DNA from 3 places in the Alkalispirillum mobile genome. Region 1 is predicted to be linked to each of the others. Evidence: predicted binding sites of a transcription regulator. Region 1 holds the regulator's gene; each other region holds the start of a gene.
What was found. Region 1 encodes FliA, which starts transcription of late flagellar genes. Its sites were predicted from a motif close to GCTAAAGTTNNNNNNNNNNCNGCCGATA; they were not measured.

Region 2: the regulator FliA is predicted to act here: its motif matches at 2,720-2,747, upstream of DFR31_RS01515 (MotY family protein).
Region 3: the regulator FliA is predicted to act here: its motif matches at 5,336-5,363, upstream of DFR31_RS13825 (methyl-accepting chemotaxis protein).

Annotation. Positions count from the first base shown of each region.
Region 1 covers NZ_RCDA01000002.1:201,098-208,769, reverse strand. The annotation lists gene DFR31_RS09200 (chemotaxis protein CheA) at 1-666, opposite strand, end outside; gene DFR31_RS09195 (protein phosphatase CheZ) at 729-1,520, opposite strand; gene DFR31_RS09190 (chemotaxis response regulator CheY) at 1,525-1,908, opposite strand; gene DFR31_RS09185 (RNA polymerase sigma factor FliA) at 1,973-2,701, opposite strand; gene DFR31_RS09180 (MinD/ParA family protein) at 2,701-3,531, opposite strand; gene flhF (flagellar biosynthesis GTPase FlhF) at 3,566-5,038, opposite strand; gene flhA (flagellar biosynthesis protein FlhA) at 5,057-7,177, opposite strand; gene flhB (flagellar biosynthesis protein FlhB) at 7,248-7,672, opposite strand, start outside.
Region 2 covers NZ_RCDA01000001.1:299,555-307,226, reverse strand. The annotation lists gene DFR31_RS01530 (TetR/AcrR family transcriptional regulator) at 1-272, opposite strand, end outside; gene mazG (nucleoside triphosphate pyrophosphohydrolase) at 442-1,242, shown strand; gene DFR31_RS01520 (acyl-CoA thioesterase) at 1,254-1,679, opposite strand; gene DFR31_RS01515 (MotY family protein) at 1,710-2,711, opposite strand; gene acnA (aconitate hydratase AcnA) at 2,831-5,578, opposite strand; gene acnB (bifunctional aconitate hydratase 2/2-methylisocitrate dehydratase) at 5,819-7,672, shown strand, end outside.
Region 3 covers NZ_RCDA01000001.1:146,875-154,546, forward strand. The annotation lists gene DFR31_RS00705 (formate dehydrogenase subunit alpha) at 1-685, shown strand, start outside; gene fdh3B (formate dehydrogenase FDH3 subunit beta) at 716-1,306, shown strand; gene DFR31_RS00715 (hypothetical protein) at 1,312-1,539, shown strand; gene DFR31_RS00720 (formate dehydrogenase subunit gamma) at 1,557-2,666, shown strand; gene DFR31_RS00725 (DUF6505 family protein) at 2,774-3,271, shown strand; gene DFR31_RS13825 (methyl-accepting chemotaxis protein) at 3,292-5,232, opposite strand; gene DFR31_RS00735 (hypothetical protein) at 5,421-5,702, shown strand; gene DFR31_RS00740 (small multi-drug export protein) at 5,702-6,160, shown strand; gene DFR31_RS00745 (secondary thiamine-phosphate synthase enzyme YjbQ) at 6,235-6,657, shown strand; tRNA gene DFR31_RS00750 (tRNA-Ser) at 6,758-6,847, shown strand; gene DFR31_RS00755 (hypothetical protein) at 6,917-7,186, opposite strand; gene DFR31_RS00760 (MoaD/ThiS family protein) at 7,224-7,493, opposite strand; gene DFR31_RS00765 (NAD(P)/FAD-dependent oxidoreductase) at 7,493-7,672, opposite strand, start outside.

The DNA of each region.
Region 1 (7,672 bases):
CTTGCCCTTGCCGTGCAGCTCGTCCAGCAGGGCTTCGAATTCGTCGTCGGTGATCTCGTCGCTGCTGCTGGCGCCCTGGTCGGTACCGGCGGGATCTGCAGCGGGCGCGGATTGCTCGTCCTCCAGGGCGTCGAGCAACTGCTCGAATTCCTGGTCGCTGATGTCGCCCTCTTCCCCCTGACCAGGGGCACCCTCGGCCTGCCTCTTCCCTTGTACCGGCGGGTCGGCGGCGGCCGTGTCGCCCTGCGGAGCGCCCTCCCCGGCCAGCCGTTGCTCGTCGGTGATGTTCAGGGCCTCCAGGTCGCGCAGCAGTGCCGGGTCGGCGGGCTCGGGGTCCTCGCCGTTCTCGATGCTGTTGAACTGGTTGACCACCACGTCAAGCGCCTGCAGCACCGTGTCCATCAACTCCGGGGTGACGGTGCGATCGCCATTGCGCAGCAGATTGAAGACGTCCTCGGTGCGGTGACAGACCTCCACCAACGGGTCCAGGCTCAGGAAGCCCGCACCGCCCTTGATGGTGTGGAAACCGCGGAAGACGGCGTTGAGCAGATCGCGGTCGTCGGGACTCTGCTCCAGGTCCACCAACTGCTCGCCGAGGTTCTCCAGGATTTCCCGGGACTCCACCAGAAAGTCCTGAACGATGTCGTCTTCGATGTCGATCCCCATGCCTGCCCCCTGTGATTCATGCGGTGCCCTGCTCAGCCGGCAGGAGCCGGGCGCGTGTCCAATCAGAAGCCCAGGCTGGACAGCAGATCGTCCACGTCGTCCTGGCCCTTGACCACATCCTCACCCTTGCTGGGCATTTGTGGCCCTTCGCCCCGCATATCGGTTTCCTTGTTCTCTTTGCCCTTATCGGCCGTTTTCCGGGATTCTTCACCCCGGGCCTTGCCGGACAGGGCCACCATCTGCACCAGGTTCTCCTCGACCTCCTCGACCAGCCCGATCACCCGACGGATGACCTGCCCGGTGATGTCCTGGTAGTCCTGGGCCATCAGGGCCTCGGAGAGCTTATTGTGCAGATCGGACGCGGACAGCCGGGCGCGCCCCAGGAAGCCGTCGATGTCCCGCGAGAGTTCGCGGAACTCTTCGGCGGAGAGCTCCCGGCGACGGAAGGCGCGCCAGCGCTCGGCCAGCTCCGCGGACTGGTCGCGGAGCTCGTCGGTGAGCGGCATGGACTCTTCGATGATGCCCAGGGTGCGGTGGGCCGCCTGCTCGGTCATGGTGATGACGTAGTTCAGGCGCTCCCGGGCGTCGGGGATCTCGGTGGCGGCGATGTCTGACAGCCGCGTGTCCAGCTTGAAGGACTTGATCGCCTCGTGCAGGTCGCGGGTCAACTGGCCCAGCTGCTGGAAGAGCTCGGTCTCGCGCAGGTGGGTCAGCTCGTCCACCACCGCGTCGGCCTCGCCCTGGTCCCCCCGGTCAACCGCCTGCATCAGGCGTTCCGCCGCCTCGCGGTAACGCGCCAGGCTATCCTCCTGCGGGTGATTGGCCTGGCCATCGCTCATGGATTCTGCGCTCATGCGTTCACGCCCCCTCGGCGTCGATCCGCTCGAAGATCTTCTCGATCTTCTCCTTGAGCGTGACGGCGGTGAACGGCTTGACGATGTATCCGTTCACGCCGGCCTGGGCGGCGGCCACGATCTGATCACGTTTGGCCTCGGCGGTGACCATGAGCACCGGCAGGTCCTTGAGATCGGGATCGGCTCGCACTTCCTTGAGCAATTCCAGCCCGGTCATGCCCGGCATGTTCCAGTCGGTGACCAGGAAGTCGATGCCGCCGCGCTTGAGGATAGGCAGGGCCGTCTTGCCGTCGTCGGCCTCGACGGTGTTGTTGAAACCCAGATCCCGCAGCAGGTTCTTGATGATGCGTCTCATCGTGGAGAAATCATCCACGATGAGGATCTTCATGTTCTTGTTCATGGCTGTGACAGTCCCCCTATTACATCCGGCCCGTTAGCACACAGAGGCGGCGTTAGCCGCGGCTCAGCCAGTCCTTGAGCAAGTCGCGCAGCTTGACGACGATACGGCCGTGAATCTGGCTGACGCGCGACTCGGTGATATTGAGCACCTGGCCGATCTCGCGCAGGTTGAGCTCTTCGTCGTAGTACAGGGCCATGATGAGCTGTTCCCGCTCCGGCAACTGGCGGATGGCCTCGGCCAGTGCCTGCTGAAAGCCCTCGTCGGTGATCTCGGCAAAGGGCTCCGGGTGGTCGCCCGGTAGCTGGTGCGGTTCGCCGGTCGCCGGATCCTCCTGATCGATACTGAAGACGCGGGATGTGGAAACATCCTGCAGGATCTGGTGGTACTCGTCGAGGGTGATGCCCAGTTCGTGGGCCACCTCGTGATCGCGGGCATCCCGCCCGGTGCGGTGCTCAATGGTCCGGATCGCTTCGGCCACCGAGCGGCCCTTGCGGTGCACCGAGCGCGGGGTCCAGTCCAACCGCCGGATCTCGTCCAGCATGGCCCCGCGAATGCGGATCCCGGCGTAGGTCTGGAAGCTCGCCCCCTGGCCGGCATCGTACTGCTGGGCCGCTTCCAACAGCCCCACCATGCCCGCCTGGATCAGGTCGTCCAACTGCACGCTGGGCGGCAATCGGCCGGCCAGGTGGTGGGCGATGCGCTTGACCAGCGAGGCGTGCCTCACCAGCAGGTCATTCTGGCTCTGCGCCGCCACTTCGGCGTACATGGCATGTCCGTTCATCAGGACACCTCCCCGGCACTGTATTGCACCAGGCGCTCAACGAAGAACTCCAGGTTGCCGACCATCTGTGCCGGCATGGGCCACTTCTGCACGCGCATGGCCATGTCCTTGAAGGCCCGCGCTGCCGGGCTACCGGGGAAGCTGGTAACCACCGGCTGCTGCTTCTGGACGGCGCGCCGCAGGCAGTCATCCTCCGGCACCATGCCCACGTAATCGATGGCCAGGTCGAGGAAGCGGTCGGTGGCCGCGGAGAGCTTGCGGAAGAGCATCCGCCCCTCCTCCGGCGAGCGCACCCGGTTGGCCACCATGTGGAAGCGCTCCACCCCGTGATCGCGGTTCAGCACCTTGATAAGCGCGTAGGCGTCGGTGATGGATGAGGGCTCGTCGCAGACCACCACCATCACCTCGCGGGAGGCCTTGGCGAAGCTCATAACGCCATCGGAGATGCCCGCCGCGGTGTCCACCAGCAGGTAGTCCAGGTCGTGGCTGAGCTCGCTGAAGCTGCGGATCAACCCAGCGTGCTCTGCCGGGGTGAGCTCGGCCATGCGCTGGGTACCCGACGAGGCGGGCACGATGGTGAAATCGCCGGGGGCACGCAGCAGCACCTCGTCCAGCGTGGCGGTACCGTCGATCACGTGGGAGAGGTTCTTCCGCGGCGACAGCCCCAGCATCACGTCCACGTTCGCCAACCCCAGGTCGGCGTCCATCAGCATGACCCGCTGATTCCGGGCACTGAGCGCGGCCGCCAGGTTGACGGACACGTTGGTCTTGCCGACGCCACCCTTGCCGCTGGTTATGGCGATGACCTTTACCGGTCTGGGATTAGCCATGCGTCTCAGTCCTGCTGCCTGATCGAAACCCGTGTTATTCACCAGCATGTCGCGCGCCACCCAGGCTCAACGCCAGGGCCTCCTCGTCCACCTCCTGCTGGTACTCGTCCACCAGGGCGCCGGCGCGCTCGACCAGTTTATCACCCCTGGCGATCTCAAGGTCTTCCGGTACCCGCTGCCCGGTCCCCAGCCAGGTCACGGGCAGGCGGCTGCGCAGCGCCACGGTCAGCATACCGCCCAGACTGGTCGCCTCGTCCAGCTTGGTGAAGATGCAGCCCTGCGGCTCGGCGGCGGCAAAGGCACGCATGGATTCGGTGAGCGTGCTCAACTGGGTGGCTGCCGACAGTACCAGGCAGGTGCGCAGCCGGCGACTGCTCTCCCGCAGGGCCGTGAACTGTTCGGCAAGCCGCACGTCCCGCTGGCTCATGCCGGCGGTGTCCACCAGCACCAGGCGCTTGTCCTGCAGGCTGTCCAGCACCTCGGCGAGTTCCTCGCCGCTGGCCGCGTTGTAGACCGGCACCTGCAGGATACCGGCGAAATTCCGTAACTGGTCCTGCGCGCCGATACGGAAGGTATCGGTGGACACCAACGCCACCTGGTCCCGACCCTGTTTCAGGGCGAAGCGGGCGGCCAGCTTGGCCACGGTGGTGGTCTTGCCCACGCCTGTGGGACCGACCAGGGCCATCACGCCCCCCTGCTCCAGGATGTCATCCTCGGCGATGGCGACATTGCGCTCGATGATCTGCAAGGCGTGGGCCCAGGCCTCCTCCGGGTCGGCCTCCGCCTGCACGTGATCCGCCAACCGGCGCGCCACGTCGCTGCCCATCCCCATGTCAGCCAGCCGCTTGAGCAACCCGGCCCGGGCCGGGTGCCGCTGGCCCATCTGGCTCCACTCCATCAGGCTCAGCTGGCTCTCGAACAACCCGCGGAGCTGGCGGATCTCCTCGCGCATCTGATTCATGGCCGGGTCCTGCGCCCACTCCACCCGCGGCGTGGGGCTCGCCCCGCGCGTACGCCTTGCTGCCGGCCGCCGTTCTCCGGACGCGGCGCCCTCCCGCTGCCGGGCCTCGCGCGCGGACTCGGCGTGAGCCTGCTGCAGGTCGGCGAACAACTCGTCCTCGTCATCGTCACCCACGGTGATGTCGAGCTTCCGGCGGGGCGACGTACCCCCGTCAGGCGCCGGGTTTTTGTCACTGTTCAGGCGGGCGGGATCGGGGAACCCACCGCCCGTTCCCGTCGAGGGGGCCTCCTGCTGCTCCTCCCGCCGCGCACGGTTCTCGCCGATCGCCCCCAGCGGCAACCCGCCGGGCCGCCCCAGGCCGCGCCCCGGCTCACCACCGTCGGCGGCCTGTTCCACCGCCTGCTTGTCGTAATCGATGGCCGAAATGACCTCCACGCCCCCCTCCACCTGCTTGGTGGAGAGGATGACCGCATCCGGGCCGTGCTCCTCGCGTACCTTGCGAATGGCCTGCCGCATGTCCTCGGCGAAAATGCGCTGGATCTTCATCGCCTGCCCTCTTGTCCTTTACTGGCCACTGCCGACCTGCTGTTGCTGGCCCACGGTGGCTACGATGCGAACCTGGCGGTCATCCGGGATCTCGTTGTACGAGAGCACGTGCAGGCTGGGCACGCTGTGGCGGATAAGCCGCTGCAGCCAATTCCTCAGTTGCGGCGAGGTGAGCAGGACTGCCGGCTGGCCGGACATCTCCTGCTTGCGGGTGGTGTCCGCCAGCGACTGCTGGAGGCGCTCCGCCAGGCCCGGCTCGAAGCCGCCCGACGATTCCCCGCCGCCCTGTACTGCATTAAGCAACATCTGTTCCAGTTGCGGATCGAGGGTCATCACCGGCAACTCGCGGGTCATGCCGGCGATGTTCTGCACGATCTGCCGGCCCAGGGCCTCACGCACCGCCTGGGTAAGCTGGGCCGGGTCCTTGCTGCGGGCGCCGTACTCGGCCAGCGTCTCCACGATGCTGCGCATGTCGCGGACCGGGATGCGCTCCTCCAGCAGGTTCTGCAACACCTTCACCACCACCGACAACGGCAGGGTGTTGGGCACCACCTCCTCCACCAGCTTGGGCTGGCTCTGGCCGAGGATATCCAGCAGCTTCTGCACCTCCTCGTGCCCCAGCAGGCGGTGGGCGTTCTGTTGCACCAGCTGCGACAGGTGGGTGGCGATCACCGTGCTGGTGTCCACCACCGTGTAGCCCAGAGTCTGGGCGTAATCCCGCTGCGAAGACTCGATCCAGACCGCCTCCAGGCCGAAGGCCGGGTCCTTGGTGGGGATACCCTTCAGCTCGCCCTGCACACTGCCCGGGTTGATGGCCAGCTCGCGCCCCGGCTGCACCTCTGCCTCGGCCACCGGCACGCCCTTGATGGAGATCCGGTAGGCGTTCGGCCCCAGGTCCAGGTTGTCGCGGATATGCACCGGCTGCACCAGGAAGCCGAGATCCTGCGAGAGCTTCTTGCGCACGCCCTTGATCCGGGTGAGCAGCTGCCCACCCTGGTTGCGGTCCACCATCGGAATCAGGCCGTAGCCCACCTCCAGGCCGACCACATCCACTGGCGGCACGTCATCCCAGCTGAGCTCGCGCTGCTCCGGGGATTTCTCCTCGGCCTGCTCGCCGGCAGCGGCGGCGCTACCTTGCGCCTCGGCCTCGGCGGTCTCCTTCTGGCGTTGAGTGATCAGGTAAGCGGCCGTCAGGCAGACGGTGCCGAAGAAGGCGAAGGGGAGCAGCGGCATGCCGGGAATCAGGCCCAGGAAGAAGATCACGCCACCGACCACCCACAGCACCCGCGGGTTGCTGAAGAGCTGGCTGGTGACCGCATCGCTCATCTTCTGGCTGTCCGCCACCCGGGTAACAATGATCGCCGTGGCAGTAGACAGCACCAGCGAAGGGATCTGCGCCACCAGGCCGTCGCCGATGGTCAGCAGCGAGTAGTTGCGCACGGCATCGCCGAAGATCATGTCGTGCTGCAGCATGCCGATGGACAGCCCGCCGATCAGGTTGATCACCAGGATCAGGATGCCGGCGATGGCGTCGCCGCGCACGAACTTGCTGGCCCCGTCCATGGAACCGTAGAAGTCCGCCTCGCGCGCCACATCCTCGCGCCGCTCCTTGGCCTGCTTCTGGTCGATGATGCCGGCGTTCAGGTCGGCGTCGATGGCCATCTGCTTGCCGGGCAGCGCGTCCAGGGTGAAGCGGGCGGACACCTCCGCCACCCGGCCCGCGCCCTTGGTGACCACCACGAAGTTGATGATGATCAGGATGGCGAACACCACCAGCCCGACGGCGTAGTTGCCGCCGATGACGAATTCGCCGAAGGACTCGATCACCCGGCCGGCGGCGGCGGTGCCGGTATGGCCGTCCAGCAGGATGATGCGGGTGGAGGCCACGTTCAGCGCCAGACGCAGCAACGTGGCGATGAGCAATATGGTGGGGAAGACCGCGAAGTCCAGCGGCCGCATGGCGTAGACGGTGACCAGCAGGATGGACAGTGACAGGACGATGTTGAAGGTGAACAGCAGGTCCAGCCCGATGGGCGGCAGCGGCACCACCAGCATCATCAGCAGGGCCACCACCAGCAGGGGCGTGCCCAGGCCCAGGGGGCCGACGCTGCGCAGGTTGTCCATCAGGGTGGCGTTCATCGTCTCTGGTCTGCTCCTGCTCGCGGCCCCTTATCGGGCCCTGGTCGCCGGGTTTCCGTCACCCGGCCCGTCATCGCTCTGACGCCCCGCTATCCGGCGCCCCCTTGTCGGCGTAGGGCCGGAACTCCTCCGGGATGTCCGGCGCCGGGCGGCGCGGTGCCTCGCCTTGCCCGCCCCGCGCGGCCCGGAGCTGGTAGATGTAGGCCAGCACCTGGGCCACGGCCATGTACAGGCCGGCGGGGATCTCCTGGTCGATGTCCGTAGTGTGATACAAGGCCCGTGCCAACGGCGGCGCCTCGAACAGCGGGATGCCGTTTTCACTGGCGATCTCGCGGATGCGCAGCGCCACCTGGTCCTTGCCCAGGGCGATCACCCGTGGCGCACGCATCTTCAGCTGGTCGTACTGCAGCGCCACGGAGTAGTGCGTGGGGTTGGTCACCACCACGTCCGCCTCGGGCACCTTCTCCATCATTCGGCGCTGGGCGGCCTCCCGCT
Region 2 (7,672 bases), on a different contig from region 1:
TCCGCATCCACCCGGTGGTTGGCGTTCTGCACCGCCTCACTCTGGGCCCGCCGCATGCTGCGGTTCATGTGATCCACCAGGGCACGAAGGATCTCTTCTTTCGAGCGGTAGTAGAGGTAGAACGTGCCCTGGGCCACACCGGCGCGGCGGGTGATGCTGCTGATGGATGCGTTGTAGAATCCCTTGGAGCCGAACTCCTCGCAGGCGGCATCCAGCAGGGCCTGACGGGTCTTTTGCCCTCTGGCCGTGACAGGGCCTTCTCGCTGATTCATGGTGTTTCCTCCTGGCGGCAGCCTGACACGTGACTCAGTTTTTACTTATCAGTTAACAGGGAAGCTAGGCGGACCGCTGCCGGGTGTCAATGCTGCACTACGGAAACGGCTCGGGCCGCACCGGCCGGCCACCCCACTCAGTCGCAACGACAGGCAGAGGAATTGAACAGTGGAACAGGTGCATCGATTGCTGGGTATCATGGCGGCCTTACGCGACCCGGATGGGGGCTGCCCCTGGGACCTGGCGCAGACGTTCGCAACCATCGCCCCCTACACGCTGGAAGAGGCGTACGAGGTCGCCGAGGCGATCCGACGCGGCGACATGGCGGACCTCCAGGATGAGTTGGGTGACCTGCTGCTGCAGGTGGTCTTCCATGCACGGATGGCCGAGGAGGAGGGCTTCTTCACCTTCGATGACGTGGCACGGAGCATCAGTGACAAACTGATCCGGCGCCATCCCCACGTGTTCGGTGAGGGGGATGCCGACGACGCCGAGTCGGTGCGCCGCTCCTGGGAGGCCATCAAGGCGGAGGAGCGGGCGGCAAAGGGGGAGGCCGAGCATGAGAGCGTGCTTGATGGCATCACCTCCGGTCTGCCCGGCCTGGTCCGGGCGCGCAAGCTACAGTCCCGCGCCGCCCGGGTGGGGTTCGATTGGGACGACCCGGCGGGGCCGCTGGAAAAGGTGCGCGAGGAGGTGGAGGAACTCGCGGGCGAAATGGTTGAGGCGGCCGAGCCGGCACGGCTGGAAGATGAACTGGGCGACCTGATGTTCGCGGTGGTGAACCTGGCGCGCCACCTGGGCGTGGACCCGGAGACCGCGGTACAGAAGGCCGGGGACAAGTTCGAAGGCCGTTTCCGCCACTTGGAGGAGGCCCTGGGCGCCGAACACGATGACCTGTCCAGCCTGGGCCTGGACCGGCTCGAAGCGGGTTGGCAGGCGGCGAAGTCCGCGGAGCGCAAGCCCCAATAGCGCAGGCCGGTTCAGGGCTCAAACAACTGTCGGAACTCGGGCGGGGCGGCGCGCACCTTCCGCCGGCCGTAGTCGAAGAAGACAATCCCGGTCTTGGCGCGCGCCACTTCGCGGCCATCCTCCACGTTACTGACCCGGTACACCAGGTCGCCCCCCACCCGGGAGAAGTCCTGTCCGCCGATCTCCACGCGCAGGCGGTCTGCGAAAAAGGCCTCAGCGCGGTAGCTGATAGCGGCATCGGCAATAATAATGCCGGCACCGCCGAGTTCCATCTCGCTGAAGCCGTGGTGGCGCAACATGCGGGCCCGGGCCTCGTGTAACAACGAGACCAGGCTGTCGTTGCCCAGGTGGCCGCCGTAGTTGATATCGGTGATCCGCACGGCCAGTTCCGTGCTGAATGGCAGATGTGCGGGCAGGTCAATGTGAACGCGTGCCATCAAGGCCCCCTGGTGGTGGCTGGTCCGGCCTTAGTACTCGGTGTGAACCTCCACCCGCCGGTTCGCCGCCTCACCGTAAACGTCATCCTCGTCCATCAACGGGGCCCGTTGGCCCTCGCTCCGGACCTGGACGCGGTCTTCGCTCACGCCAAGTCGCTGCAATTCGGCTTTTACGGCCTCGGCACGGCGGGTGCCCAACCGCTCATTATATTCAGCGTCCCCGGTACTGTCTGTATGCCCGGTGGACACGATCACCTGTAGGTGGGGGTCGTCCGCTTGCCGGGCAAAGGCGGCCAGCCGGTCCTTGGCTGTTCGGGTCAGGCCGTCGTCATCAAAGGCGAAATAGACGGTGCTTTGCGGTGCCTCCGGCAACGGCACGCCGTCCTCGTCCGGCGTATCCAGGCTGGCAGTCTCCTGGCCCTGTTGCAGCCAGGCGGGCAGCGCGCCGGCTTCTTCATGCCCCGCGGCGGCGCCCGCCTCGCCGGTCGGCGTGCTGCCGTTGGCGGCACGGTGTTCCTTGCAGGCCAGGAAATCGCGGTAGGCGGCGCGAAATGCCACCGGGGAGATCGCTACGTTTACCGGCTCCGCGGCGTACCAGCCCACCAACTCCAACGTCGGTTGCCGCCCTTGCTCCAGCCGGGTCAGCAGGTGCTGGGTATCGTAATGACCGAGGCTGATGGCCCTGCGCCCGGACTCCAGCACCACATCGGACAGGTGCTCATCGTCACCCTCCTTCCAGTGCGGGTGTTCTACCCGCAGTTCACCCCGCCGCGACTCGGTCAGCGGGCGGTGCAGGTAGAGGCTGAACACCAATCGCTCATCGGCGACCTGGCTGACCAGGACGGTGGCAAAGCGGGGGATCTCGTGGGCCAGGTGGCAACCGTGGGCCGCGGAGACAGCGCTCCAGCGGGATTGGTGGGGTGTCGCCACATAGCCGGCGCCGGCCTGGGCGACGGCAGCGAGGAGCAGAACCAAGCCCAGCAGCACGCGCAGGCGCGATTGCGACCGGTTAAACAGCGGTAGCGTCTTCATACCCGCTGTATCGGCAGGGGTCGCGACAGGTTTAGCCGCGAAAAAAAACGGGGCCCAGTGCGGGCCCCGGTCTCAGCAAAGCGGCGGGCCCAGGAGGCCACCCACCGCGGTAACGCCTCTCAGGCCGCCTTGTCGGCCAACTGCCGCAACACGTAGTGCAGGATGCCACCGTTGCGGAAGTACTCCCACTCCTTCGGCGTATCGATGCGGACCAGCGCCTCGAAGGTGGTGGTGCCGTTTGGCCCCTCGGCCTTGACCTCGACCGTTTCCGGGTCGCCGTCCAGGGAACTCACAGTGAACGCCTCCTGACCGGTCAGGCCAAGCGCCTCCGCACTGTCGCCCTCCTTGAACTGCAGCGGCAGGACCCCGAAGCCCACCAGGTTGGAACGGTGGATACGCTCGAAGCTTTCGGCGATAACCGCCCGGATACCCAGCAGGTTTGTCCCTTTGGCCGCCCAGTCGCGAGAGGAGCCGGTGCCGTATTCCTTGCCGGCCAGAACCACCAGCGGGGTGCCTTCCTCCTTGTACTTCATCGCAGCGTCGTAAATGAACATCTGCTCACCACCGGGCACAAAGGTGGTCCAACCGCCCTCGGTGCCGGGGGCCATCTTGTTGCGCAGCCGCACGTTGGCAAAGGTGCCGCGCATCATGATCTCGTGGTTACCCCGGCGCGAGCCGTAGGAGTTGAAGTCCTTGGGCTCCACACCTTGCTCACGCAGGTAATGGCCGGCCGGACTTTCCGGATGGATGGCACCGGCAGGGCTGATGTGGTCGGTGGTGATGGAGTCACCCACGTAGACCAGGCAACGGGCCCCCTGGATCTCCGGCGCGCCCGGTGCATCGGCCCCCATGCCCTCAAAGTAGGGCGGGTTCTTGACGTAGGTGGACGGACCCCAGTCGTAGATCTCGCCACCGCTGACCTTGATCGCCTGCCAGGTCTCGTCGCCCTGGAAGACGTCCGCATACTTCTCGCGGTACATCTCGGAGGTGATGTGCTGCTGGGCGAGTTCCGCAACCTCATTTTGGGTTGGCCAGATATCCTTCAGGTAGACCGGATTGCCATCTTGGTCTTCGCCCAGCGGTTCCTTGTAGAGGTCCTTCGCCATGCTGCCGGCGAGCGCATAGGCGACCACCAGGGGCGGCGAGGCCAGGTAGTTGGTCCGCACGTCACCGTGGATACGACCCTCGAAGTTCCGGTTGCCGGAAAGCACCGAGGAGACGCAAAGGTCGCCTTCACGAACCGCGTTCTGAATCGGCTCGGGCAGGGGGCCGGCGTTACCGATGCAGGTGGTGCAACCAAAGCCGACCACGTGGAAGCCGAGTGACTCCAGCGGCTTCAGCAGACCGGCTCGCTCCAGATAGGCGGGCACCACCTGGGACCCCGGTGCCAGGCTGGTCTTGACCCAGGGTTTGGGCTTCAGGCCTTTCTCCGCCGCCTTTTTTGCCACCAAGCCAGCCGCCAGCAGCACCGCTGGGTTGGAGGTGTTAGTGCAGGAGGTGATGGCGGCGATGACCACGGCCCCATGTTTGAGCATGTGCTTTTCGCCGTTCATCTCATATTCGACGGCGCCTTTCTCATGGGCATCGTCTACACCCGGTGCGGCGTGGCCGCCTTCACCCTCGAAGCGTTCCTCATCATTATCCGCCGGGGAAGAGTGATGCTGCTGGAGGTACTCATCCAGAGTCGCCAAGAAAGCGGGTTTGGCGTTATCCAGTGCGACTCGGTCTTGCGGGCGCTTCGGACCGGCCAGGCTGGGTACGACAGACCCCAGATCGAGCTCCAGTACCGCGGAGTACTCCGCCTCCCGCGCTCCGGTCTCGCGCCAGAGCCCGACGCGCTTGGCGTAAGCCTCTACCAGTTCGATCTGTTCGGCATCCCGGCCGGAGAGCTCCAGGTAATTCAGGGTCTCGCGATCGATCGGGAAGATGCCGCAGGTGGCCCCGTACTCCGGCGCCATGTTGCCGATGGTGGCCCGGTCGGCCAGGGGCAGGTGATCCAGACCGTCGCCAAAGAACTCGACGAACTTGCCCACGACCCCGTGTTTGCGCAGCATCTCCGTGACGGTGAGCACGAGGTCAGTAGCGGTTGCCCCCTCGGCCAGCTTGCCGTTCAGGCGCACGCCCACCACCTCGGGGATCAGCATGGAGATGGGCTGGCCAAGCATAGCGGCCTCGGCCTCGATACCACCGACACCCCAGCCCAGCACACCCAGGCCGTTGATCATGGTGGTGTGGGAGTCGGTGCCCACCAGCGTGTCGGGGTAGGCGCGCAGGACCCCGTCGTCCTCCTCTCGGGTGAATACCACCTGGCCCAGGTACTCCAGGTTGACCTGGTGCACGATACCGGTGCCCGGCGGCACCACGCGGAAGTTGGAGAAGGCCTTCTGCCCCCAGCGCAGGAACTCGTAGCGCTCCCCGTTACGCTCAAACTCGATCTCGGTGTTGAGCTTGAGTGCATCCGAACTGCCGAAGTGATCGACCATGACCGAGTGGTCGATGACCAGGTCGACCGGGGAAAGCGGATTGATGAGGTTGGGGTCATGCCCCATGGACTTCATGGCATCGCGCATGGCTGCCAGGTCCACCACTGCCGGCACGCCGGTGAAGTCCTGCAGGACGACCCGGGCCGGGGTGAAGCCGATCTGATCCTTCGGCTTGCTTTTCGGGTCCCAGTTGGCCAGCGCCTCGATATGTTCGCGGGTGACATTGACGCCATCTTCCTTGCGCAGCAGGTTCTCCATCAGAACCTTCAGCGAGTAAGGGAGGCGATCTATGTCGTAGCGCTCCCTCAGACCATCGAAGTGGTAGATCTCGTAAGTTTTACCACCAGCTTTCAATGTGCCGCGGGCATTGAATGAGTCGCTCATCGTACCTCCCTTCCTTTGTGTTGGGATGGTTATATCTGACTTGATCAGTATGGCATGAGTGCCCTGTTTTTTCAGTCAATCTAATGGGATTGAAAGTTTCGGATCGCGCAACGCGCTTAACTTTTCTTATCCCTTCCCATAGAATAGCGCCGCCTTAAAAAGATGAAACAACCCGACAAGTTCCCGTAGGGGTCGTCGCCCGGCGACCTGTCGGAACATCAACAGCGAGGGTGAACACAAGTGCTTGAAGCCTACCGTAAGCATGTAGAGGAGCGTGCCGCCGAGGGCGTGCCGCCCAAGCCCCTGGATGCGGAGATGACCGCCCAACTGGTCGAGCTGCTGAAAAACCCGCCGGCCGGCGAGGAGCAGACCCTACTTGATCTCATTACCTACCGTGTGCCCCCGGGCGTGGACGAGGCCGCCTACGTGAAGGCCGCGTTCCTGTCCGACGTGGCGAAGGGCGAGACCGAATGCCCGCTGATCGACCGCAAGCACGCGGTGGAGCTGCTGGGCACCATGCAGGGCGGCTATAACATCGCCACCCTGGTGGACCTGCTGGACGACGCCGAGCTGGCCCCGGTGGCGGCTGAGAAGCTGAAGCACACCCTGCTGATGTTCGACGCCTTCCACGACGTGGAAGAGAAGGCCAAGGCGGGTAACGAGCACGCCAAGGCCGTGGTACAGAGCTGGGCCGACGCCGAGTGGTTCCTGGCCAAGCCGGACGTGCCCGAGAAGATGACCGTCACCGTCTACAAGGTGCCCGGCGAGACCAACACCGATGATCTGTCCCCGGCCCCCGACGCATGGAGCCGCCCGGACATCCCCCTGCACGCCAAGGCCATGTACAAGATGCCCCGCGAGGGCGTCACCAACGCCGAGGAGCAGATCAACGAGCTGAAGGAGAAGGGTCACCCGGTCGCCCTGGTCGGCGACGTGGTGGGTACCGGCTCCTCCCGCAAGTCCGCCACCAACTCCGTGCTCTGGTACATCGGCGACGACATCCCCTACGTCCCGAACAAGCGCGCCGGCGGCGTCTGCATCGGCGGCAAGATCGCGCCCATCTTCTTCAACACCATGGAAGACTCCGGTGCGCTGCCTATCGAGATGGACGTAGAGAAGTTCGAGACCGGCGATGTCATCGACATCTACCCCTACGAGGGCAAGGTCTGCAAGCACGGCACCGACGAGGTGCTGAGCACCTTCGAGCTGCGCTCCCCGGTGCTGCTCGACGAGGTGCGTGCCGGTGGCCGTATCCCGCTGATCGTCGGCCGCGGCCTCACCGACAAGGCCCGCGAGAGCCTGGGCCTCGAGGCCTCCGACGTCTTCCGCCGTCCGCAGGCCCCGACCGACTCCGGCAAGGGCTTCAGCCTGGCCCAGAAGATGGTGGGCAAGGCCTGCGGTGTCGAGGGCGTGCGCCCCGGCACCTACTGCGAGCCCAAGATGACCACCGTGGGCTCCCAGGACACCACCGGCCCGATGACCCGGGACGAGCTGAAGGACCTGGCCTGCCTGGGCTTCCAGGCCGACCTGGTGATGCAGTCCTTCTGCCACACCGCCGCCTACCCGAAGCCGGTGGACGTGAACACCCACCACACCCTGCCGGACTTCATCATGACCCGCGGCGGCGTCTCCCTGCGTCCGGGTGACGGCATCATCCACTCCTGGCTGAACCGCATGCTGCTGCCCGACACCGTGGGTACCGGCGGCGACAGCCACACCCGCTTCCCCATGGGTATCTCCTTCCCGGCGGGCTCCGGCCTGGTGGCCTTCGCCGCCGCCACCGGCGTCATGCCGCTGGACATGCCCGAGTCGGTGCTGGTGCGCTTCAAGGGCACCCGGCAGCCGGGCGTCACTCTGCGTGATCTGGTACACGCCATTCCGTACCAAGCCATTCAGGACGGGCTGCTCACCGTGGAGAAGAAGGGCAAGAAGAACTGCTTCTCCGGCCGCATCCTGGAGATCGAGGGTCTGGAAGACCTGACCGTGGAGCAGGCCTTCGAGCTCTCCGACGCCTCCGCCGAGCGTTCCGCCGCCGGCTGCACCATCACCCTGTCCGAGGACTCGGTGGCGGAGTACCTGCGCTCCAACATCACC
Region 3 (7,672 bases), on a different contig from region 1:
AAAGGAGAAGGCCGACGGCAAGGCCTGGCACACCGATGTATCCGGCGGGATCATCCGGGTGGCATTGAAGCACGGCTGCATGCCCTTCGGTAACGGCAAGGCCCGCGCGGTCGTCTGGAACTTCCCGGACCCGGTGCCGAAGCATCGCGAGCCGCTGTATACCCCGCGGTACGACCTGGTCGAGGACTACCCGACCTACGAGGACCGCAAGGCCTTCTACCGCCTGCCCACCCGGTGGGAGTCCGTGCAGGCCACGGATTACTCCGACGACTACCCGCTGATCCACACCAGCGGTCGTCTGGTGGAGTACGAGGGTGGCGGCGAAGAGACCCGTTCCAACCCCTGGCTCGCCGAGCTCAAGCAGGAGATGTTCGTCGAGATCAACCCGCGCGACGCCAACAACGCCGGCGTGCGCAACAACGAGTGGGTCTGGCTGGAGGGCCCCGAGGGTGGCCGAATCCGGGTCAAGGCGCTGGTTACCCGCCGCGTGGCCTCCGGGACGGTATTCACGCCGTTCCACTTTGCCGGTCACTACCAGGGTGAGGACCTGCTCGACAAATACCCGGAGGGTTCGGCGCCCTACGTGCGTGGCGAGATGAACAACACGGCCACCACCTACGGGTATGACGCGGTCACCATGATGCAGGAGACCAAGACCACTCTGTGCCGCGTGGTCCCGGCCTGACACATCGGATAAAGAGAGGAGACTGCCATCATGGCGAGAATGAAATTCCTATGTGACGCCGAGCGCTGCATTGAGTGCCAGGCCTGCGTCACCGCTTGCAAGAACGAGCACGAGGTCCCGTGGGGCATCAACCGTCGGCGCGTCATCGTCATGGACGATGGCGTGCCCGGCGAGAAGGCCGTGTCGGTGGCGTGCATGCACTGCACCGACGCACCCTGTGCCGCGGTCTGCCCCGTGGACTGCTTCTACACCACCGACGACGGCGTGGTCCTGCACGACAAGGACCTCTGCATCGGCTGTGGCTACTGCTTCTACGCGTGCCCCTTTGGCGCCCCGCAGTACCCGCAGCAGACCGCTTTCGGTGTGCGCGGCAAAATGGACAAGTGCACCTATTGTGCCGGTGGCCCGGAACCCGCGCACTCCGAGGCGGAGCAGGTCAAGTACGGCACCAACCGTCTGGAGGAAGGCAAGTTGCCGCTCTGTGCCGAGATGTGCTCCACCAAGGCGCTCATCGCCGGTGACGGCAACATTCTTTCCGACATTTACCGCAAGCGTCTGATCAAGCGCGGCGGGCGGCCCCAGACCTGGGGCTGGCAGGCGGCCTACGGACAGGAGGCGTGATACTGATGATGCATAGTGGTGAAAGGCAGACCCGAAGATCGGGTTTCAAGCGCCCCCTGTCGCTGGTAGCGGCACTGCTCCTGAGCGGCGGTCTGTTGACCGCCTGCTCGGGCGAGGTCACCTACTACGAGCCGGGTGTCTACAAGGGCGGTGATGACGAGCTGAAAGAGGGCTCGGAGGAACGAGCTGAGGCCTTGCGCGAGCGGGCCACTCGGGCTCATACCGACCGCTGAGGCGTGGAGGGTTGATTATGTCCACAGATACACGCACAGCCCAGGAGCGGCTGGCCCGGCGCAAGAAGTCCATGTTCTGGAGCTTCTGCCTGGTGCTGGTGCTCTCCATGGCGCTGCCACTGGGGGCCTACCTGGTCACGCCCGGCGCGGAGGCGCAACCCGCAGGCGAGCGTTTCTCGGAGGAACGGGCTACCAATCCCCGCTCGGACACCTGGCGCTACGCTCGGGCCGACGGGGAGGGGTTTACCACGGCCAGCGGGCCTTACGTGACCAACCAGTTGATCTCCAACATCGGCGAGAACTGGCGACAGCTGCGTAATGGTCCGGTAAAAGAGGTCGGGAGCTGGGTGATGGCACTCTCTCTGGGGGCCATCGGGCTGTTCTTCCTGATCAAGGGCCGGATCAAGCTGGATGGGGGACGGTCGGGCATGACCGTGCCGCGGTGGAGCGCTTTCGAGCGTTCCGTGCACTGGTTCGTGGCCATCAGCTTCATCATCCTGGCGATCACCGGGTTGTCGTTGCTCTTCGGGCGACATGTGCTCATTCCTCTGCTCGGTCATGGCGGGTTCGCCGGCTATGCCCAGGCAGCGATGTATGTGCACAACTTCCTGGGCCCGGCCTTTGGCGTCGCGCTGTTGGTGATGATCCTGATGTGGGTCCGCCACAACATCCCGACCAAAACCGACCTCAAGTGGTTCGCCTCGGGCGGCGGCCTGCTCACCAAGGGGCACCCCTCGGCTGGCAAGCTCAATGGTGGTGAGAAGGTCTGGTACTGGATGGGTGTAGTGATCATGGGCTCCATCGTCGTGGTCACCGGGTTTATCCTGGATTTCCCCAACTGGGGGCAGACCCGGGAGATCATGGCCTGGTCCCATATCCTTCACGCCGTGGTCGCCATGTTCTGGATCGCCTTTGCCTTCGGGCATATCTACATCGGTACCCTGGGTACCGAGGGGGCGTTCGAGGGTATGGCCAAGGGCCGGGTGGACACCGCCTGGGCCAAGCAGCACCATGACCTCTGGTACGAGGAGCTGATCCAGCAGGGCGTGAAGCCCGAGCCGGCCGAGGAAGGGGGGCAAGCAGCCGCCCAGTCCGAATCCGTGCCCGGGCAGAAGCCCACGGCCTGACGGGCCGTGCCGCACGGCCAGGGAGGGCCGGATACGGGGCGCCGGAGCCGGCCTGCATGGCGGTTCCGGCGTTTTTATGCCGGTCGAGCAAACTACCCGGAGCACCCATGACCCGCAAGTTGATACGAACCTTTCGGTTAGATGATACGGACGACCACGTATACCCCGTGGCGGCGCGCGTGGGGGAGTGGGCGGTACCCGGCGCCTTCGTCTTCCGTTTTGCCGAGCAGGATCCTGCCATCTGGACCGGGGGCCATCGTCAGGCCTTTCTGAATGGCTTCCTCGGTACCGAGAGCTTCGGATGGTCCACGTTGGTGGTGGTGGCGGAGATCGAGGATGCCGCCTACAAGACGGTGATAGAGCGGGTGGCGCACCACCTGGTCGAGGCCTACGGCGCGCCCGGGATGTCAGAGGCTCTGCCCTACGCCCGCGAAGAGGTGGAGTACGCGGCCAGCCTTTGCGCCCACCCGGTGAACACCGTGCTCTCGGTGCAGCGCCAGGCTGGTCCTTCCGGTATCGAGGAGAGTTACCGGACGTTGCGCGAGCAGGCCAACTGGGAGGGCGAGCAGGTCCGTATCTGGAAGCCGGTGGCCTCAGACGACTGACCGGCTCCCACCAGGGCGGGTCAGACCTTAAAGACCCGCACCATCTGTTCCAGTTCCTCGGCCAGCTTGTTGAGGTTTTCCGCTGCCGCGCGGATTTCCTCCGAGCCGCGCGCGTTGCGGCTGGAGATGTCGTTGATGGTGTGGATACTGCGGTTCACGTCCTCGGCCACGGCGCTCTGCTCCTCCGCCGCGCTGGCAATCTGGGCGTTCATGTCATTGATGCCGGTGATCTGAGCGGCCACCTGTTCGAGGGTTTCGCCCGTGGTCGCCGCCTGGTGCACACTGTCTTCGGCCTGGCGTTGGCCGCGCTGCATTACCGCTTCGGCCCGCTCGGCGCGCGTCTGCAACTGCTCAATAATGTCCTGAATCTGCGTGGTGGACTCGTTGGTCCGGTGGGCGAGGTTGCGGACCTCACCGGCGACCACGGCAAATCCACGCCCCTGCTCGCCGGCGCGGGCGGCTTCGATTGCCGCATTGAGGGCCAACAGGTTGGTCTGCTCCGCGATCTCGGTGATGACCTGCAGGATGGTGCCGATGTTGTCGCTGTCTTCCTTTAATTGCGCCATCACGCCGCTGGCATCGCGCACTTCCTCGGCCAGAGTGCGGTTGCTGTCAATGGCGCGGGCCATCATTTGCCGGCCCTCTCCCGCCTGATTGCTCGCCCGGTGGGCGCTATCCGCTGCCTGTTGGGTGTTCCGCGCCACCTCCTGGACGGTGGCTGTCATCTCGTTCATGGCGGTGGCCACCTGTTCCACCTCGCTGCGTTGGGTGGCCATGGCGTCGCCCGTGCGTGCGCTGGCGGCCATCATGTCGGTGGTGGCGGATGCGAGTTGGTGAGCGGACCGGGCGGTCTTGCTGACCAGTTCATGCAGCCGGTCCATGACGGCGTTGAAAGCTGCCGCCGTTTGCCCGATCTCATCTCGGCTTTCCACCTCAAGTCGCCGCGTGAGGTCGGCGTCGCCAGAAGCGATGTTATTCAGCCCCGCGGACAGGTGGCGTAGCGGGTTGGCGATCAGGCCGGCGTAGTAGAGTCCGAAGGCAAGCGTGACCAGGAAGGCGATCACCCAGAGAACCCACAGCATCCACCAGAGCAGTGTGACCGGCGCATAGATCTCGTCGGTGGTCTGGTCGAGGATCAGCCCCCAATTTGCACCGAAGCGGTCGTTGAAACCCTCGAGCATCACGGTGAGGCCCCATTTCTCCTCGCCGTCGCCGCTGGTGAATACCGCCCCCGGGTGGCCTTCGCCCTGTTCCAGCGGTGGGCCCATGATGGCGTAGTGGCTCATGTCGTAACCGGTCCGGTCACTGTCCTCATGGGCGAGGAGCCGGCCGGCGGCGTCGAATAGCGTGGCGCGCCCGGATTCGCCGATACGCACGCCGCCAATGCGCTCATCCAGCAGTGCCATGTCCATTTGTGCAGCGATCCACAGCGCTTCCCGTTGGCTGCCCTGGTCAATTGGGTGGAGCAGGGTCAGGGCGCGTGGCACGCCGTCTTCGGCTCCCGGGCCGACCACGGTGGGGCCACTGTCGAGGGCGTCGGCCCAGCGCCCTTGCTGCTCCTCGGGAGCCGGTGTCCCGATGATCTCGCCGGCCGTGGCCCGGGCCTCACCCTGCGCATCGATGACCCCTATCCAGTCGAATTCGGGGAAGAGATCGCGGTACTGCTCCAGTAGATCCTCCGCCACGGCACCGCCGCCAATCGCAATCCGGCGGTCCTCCGCTACCACCCGCGCCTTGTCGCCCACCTGGAGCAGGTAGTCATCGGTTCGGGCACTGGCCTCGCTGCTCATATCAACGAGCGTCCCCTCCAGCTGGGTCTGTAGCTGCCCCTTCATCAGATGGAACGTGAAGCCGCCCATCAGCGATAGGGGAATGATGCTGGTAGTCAGCACCAGGAGGACGAGCTTCTGCTTGATGTTCAGCTTGATCAGGCGTTGCCGGAGGCTCAGATTGTCTGTCATTGGCGGCATCTTTCCCGTATGCCCCGGGGAGCACAGGATTGGTATTATTGAAGTTGTATTGGGCCTGGCTTTATCCGGGTAACTGCCTACCCGTTACAGCTGTTATCGGCGATGGCTTGCCGAAGTTGAGCATTGCGGGCATCCACCCAACGGCCCCTTTTTACCACAGCAGCGAGCAGGGTTTATTGATGTCAGACAACACTGAAGCGCTTCGCCGGATGGCGCGCGCAGTCGAAGAAGTGCTGGATGGCCCACGGGAGCATGCCGAGGTCTTCTACCGGACCCGGGCCGATGAGATCGGCGGGTTGCTGGATGCCGCCCGGGATCGCCTGCCCCGGGGGGACGCCCCCCTGGAGCCCGCGCAGCGGACGGAACATGATGCAGCCGAGTACCTGGGACAGCTCTATGCAGCCCTGGCCTCCTGGGTGCTCACCGGGGAGCCTCCACAGATAGCGGGCAGGTACCGGTAATGTCGCTGTTGGAGGCCCTCTGGCAGTACGTGGTCATCTTCGTGATGGCCGCAACGCCGTGGCTCGAGTTACTGATCGTGATTCCCATTGGGGTGGCGATGGGCCTCTCACCCTTCTGGGTAGGCCTGGTGGCGTTGCTGGGAAATGCATTGCCCGTGCTGCTCATCGTGGCGGGTTGGCAGTGGTGGCTGCGTTGGCGGGGTAAGTCCGGTGCCTCGCGCCGGGCCATGAAACCCAGGGTGCAGCGGGTCTGGGACCGGTGGGGCCTGCCGGGCCTGGCCCTGTTGGGCCCGTTGGTGACAGGCATTCACCTGGCCACCGTGGCGGCGCTGTTGCTACGGTCCGAATCCCGGGCGACCATGGTCTGGATGACGCTCAGCCTGGTGGTCTGGACGGTGGGCACCACGGCGGCTGCGGTGGGTGGCGTCGAACTCTTTCACCGCTTGGCCGTTTCCTGACCGTTTCCGGGGGCTTGTTCCCACGGTGTCCTTAAGGGCATTCTGTCCGCCGGATAGATCACTTAGGATCAGTGATGCACTTTCAACAGACACGACACAGCTTTTTCACCTGCGGTCGGGGCACCCTGGAAGTCACGGAAACGGTGGCCGAGGATGTTCAGCGGGCCGGCGTGTTGAGCGGGTTGGCCCACGTCTTCCTGCACCACACCAGTGCCTCGCTGATGTTGTGCGAAAACGCCGATCCATCGGTGCGCCGCGACCTGGAGCGGTACTTCGGCCGTCTGGTGCAGGATGGTGATCCGATGTTCGAGCACCGGGTGGAGGGGGCGGACGATATGGCGGCCCATGTGCGCTCGGTACTCACGCATAACGATCTGACCATCCCCATCGCCAACGGGCGCTTGGCCCTTGGCACCTGGCAAGGCATCTACCTCTGGGAGCACCGGTACCAGGGACACGAGCGCAAGGTCACGGTCAGTGTGCAGGGGATGCGCTGACCGCTCCCGGTCGGCGACGGTACCGCGGGGCATTGCAACGCACCGGCAAGTGGTTTACTCTTTGCGCCCTGTCGCCGGTTGGCGGCAGCAGCAAGTCAGCGGAGAGGTGTCCGAGCGGTCGAAGGAGCACGCCTGGAAAGCGTGTGTACCTTAACAGGTACCGAGGGTTCGAATCCCTCCCTCTCCGCCATATTCATTCCCCCCCCCCCCCGGGTTTATCCCCTGTTTGAGTGCGTGCGGCGTTCCATGTGCGCCTGAATTACCCCCCGCCGCGTTGGAACCGGTGTTCAAATGCCTTCAGGAAGGCATCACGTTGCGGCTGGCTGACCCCGGTGAAGGTGATCGTTACATGGCTGGCCGGCAAGTGCAGTCTGCCCAGGTGCCGGTCGGGCAGGGCCTCCACCCGTACGTGGACTTTTCCCGTGGAGTCGTCTCCCGCCTCGAGGGCCCCGGCGCCTGCCGGTTGCCAGGGCGTTGGCGCGGGCAGCGCCTTCACGCCGGCCAGCAAGGCTGGCGGGCGCAGTCCCATCTGTTTGCGCACCACGCTGGGGCCGGGTGCGGCCGGGTCAGCCACCGGCGATAGGGGGCCAGACGGCGACCACGTCACCATCCCTCAGCACCGGTTTGTCGCGGTCCTCCGGGTTCACGTAAACGCCGTTGAGCAATATGAGGTGCGCCAACTCCCGGGGCACGTCCAGCTGGTCAATCAACGCGTGGGGGCTGGTGTCGCCCGGTAAATCCAGCAGCGCGCCCTCGTGGGGGGGGACTCCGTCCGGCATACGGTCGGAGAGGCTGGCATACAGTTTGACCTGGATCTTCATTGGCAGCGCATCCATCAGGCGGGCGCCTCCTTTGGGCTAGGGCGACCGATGGCCTGGGTACAGCCCAGATAAGCCTCCATCAGGCGTGTGGGGTCGGCTTCCAGGCGTTCCTTCCATTTGCCAAGGCGCACCTGCCCCTCAATGAGTCCGCGTAGCACCCCCACATGTTCTGTGAGCCCCAGGCTGTTCGCCCC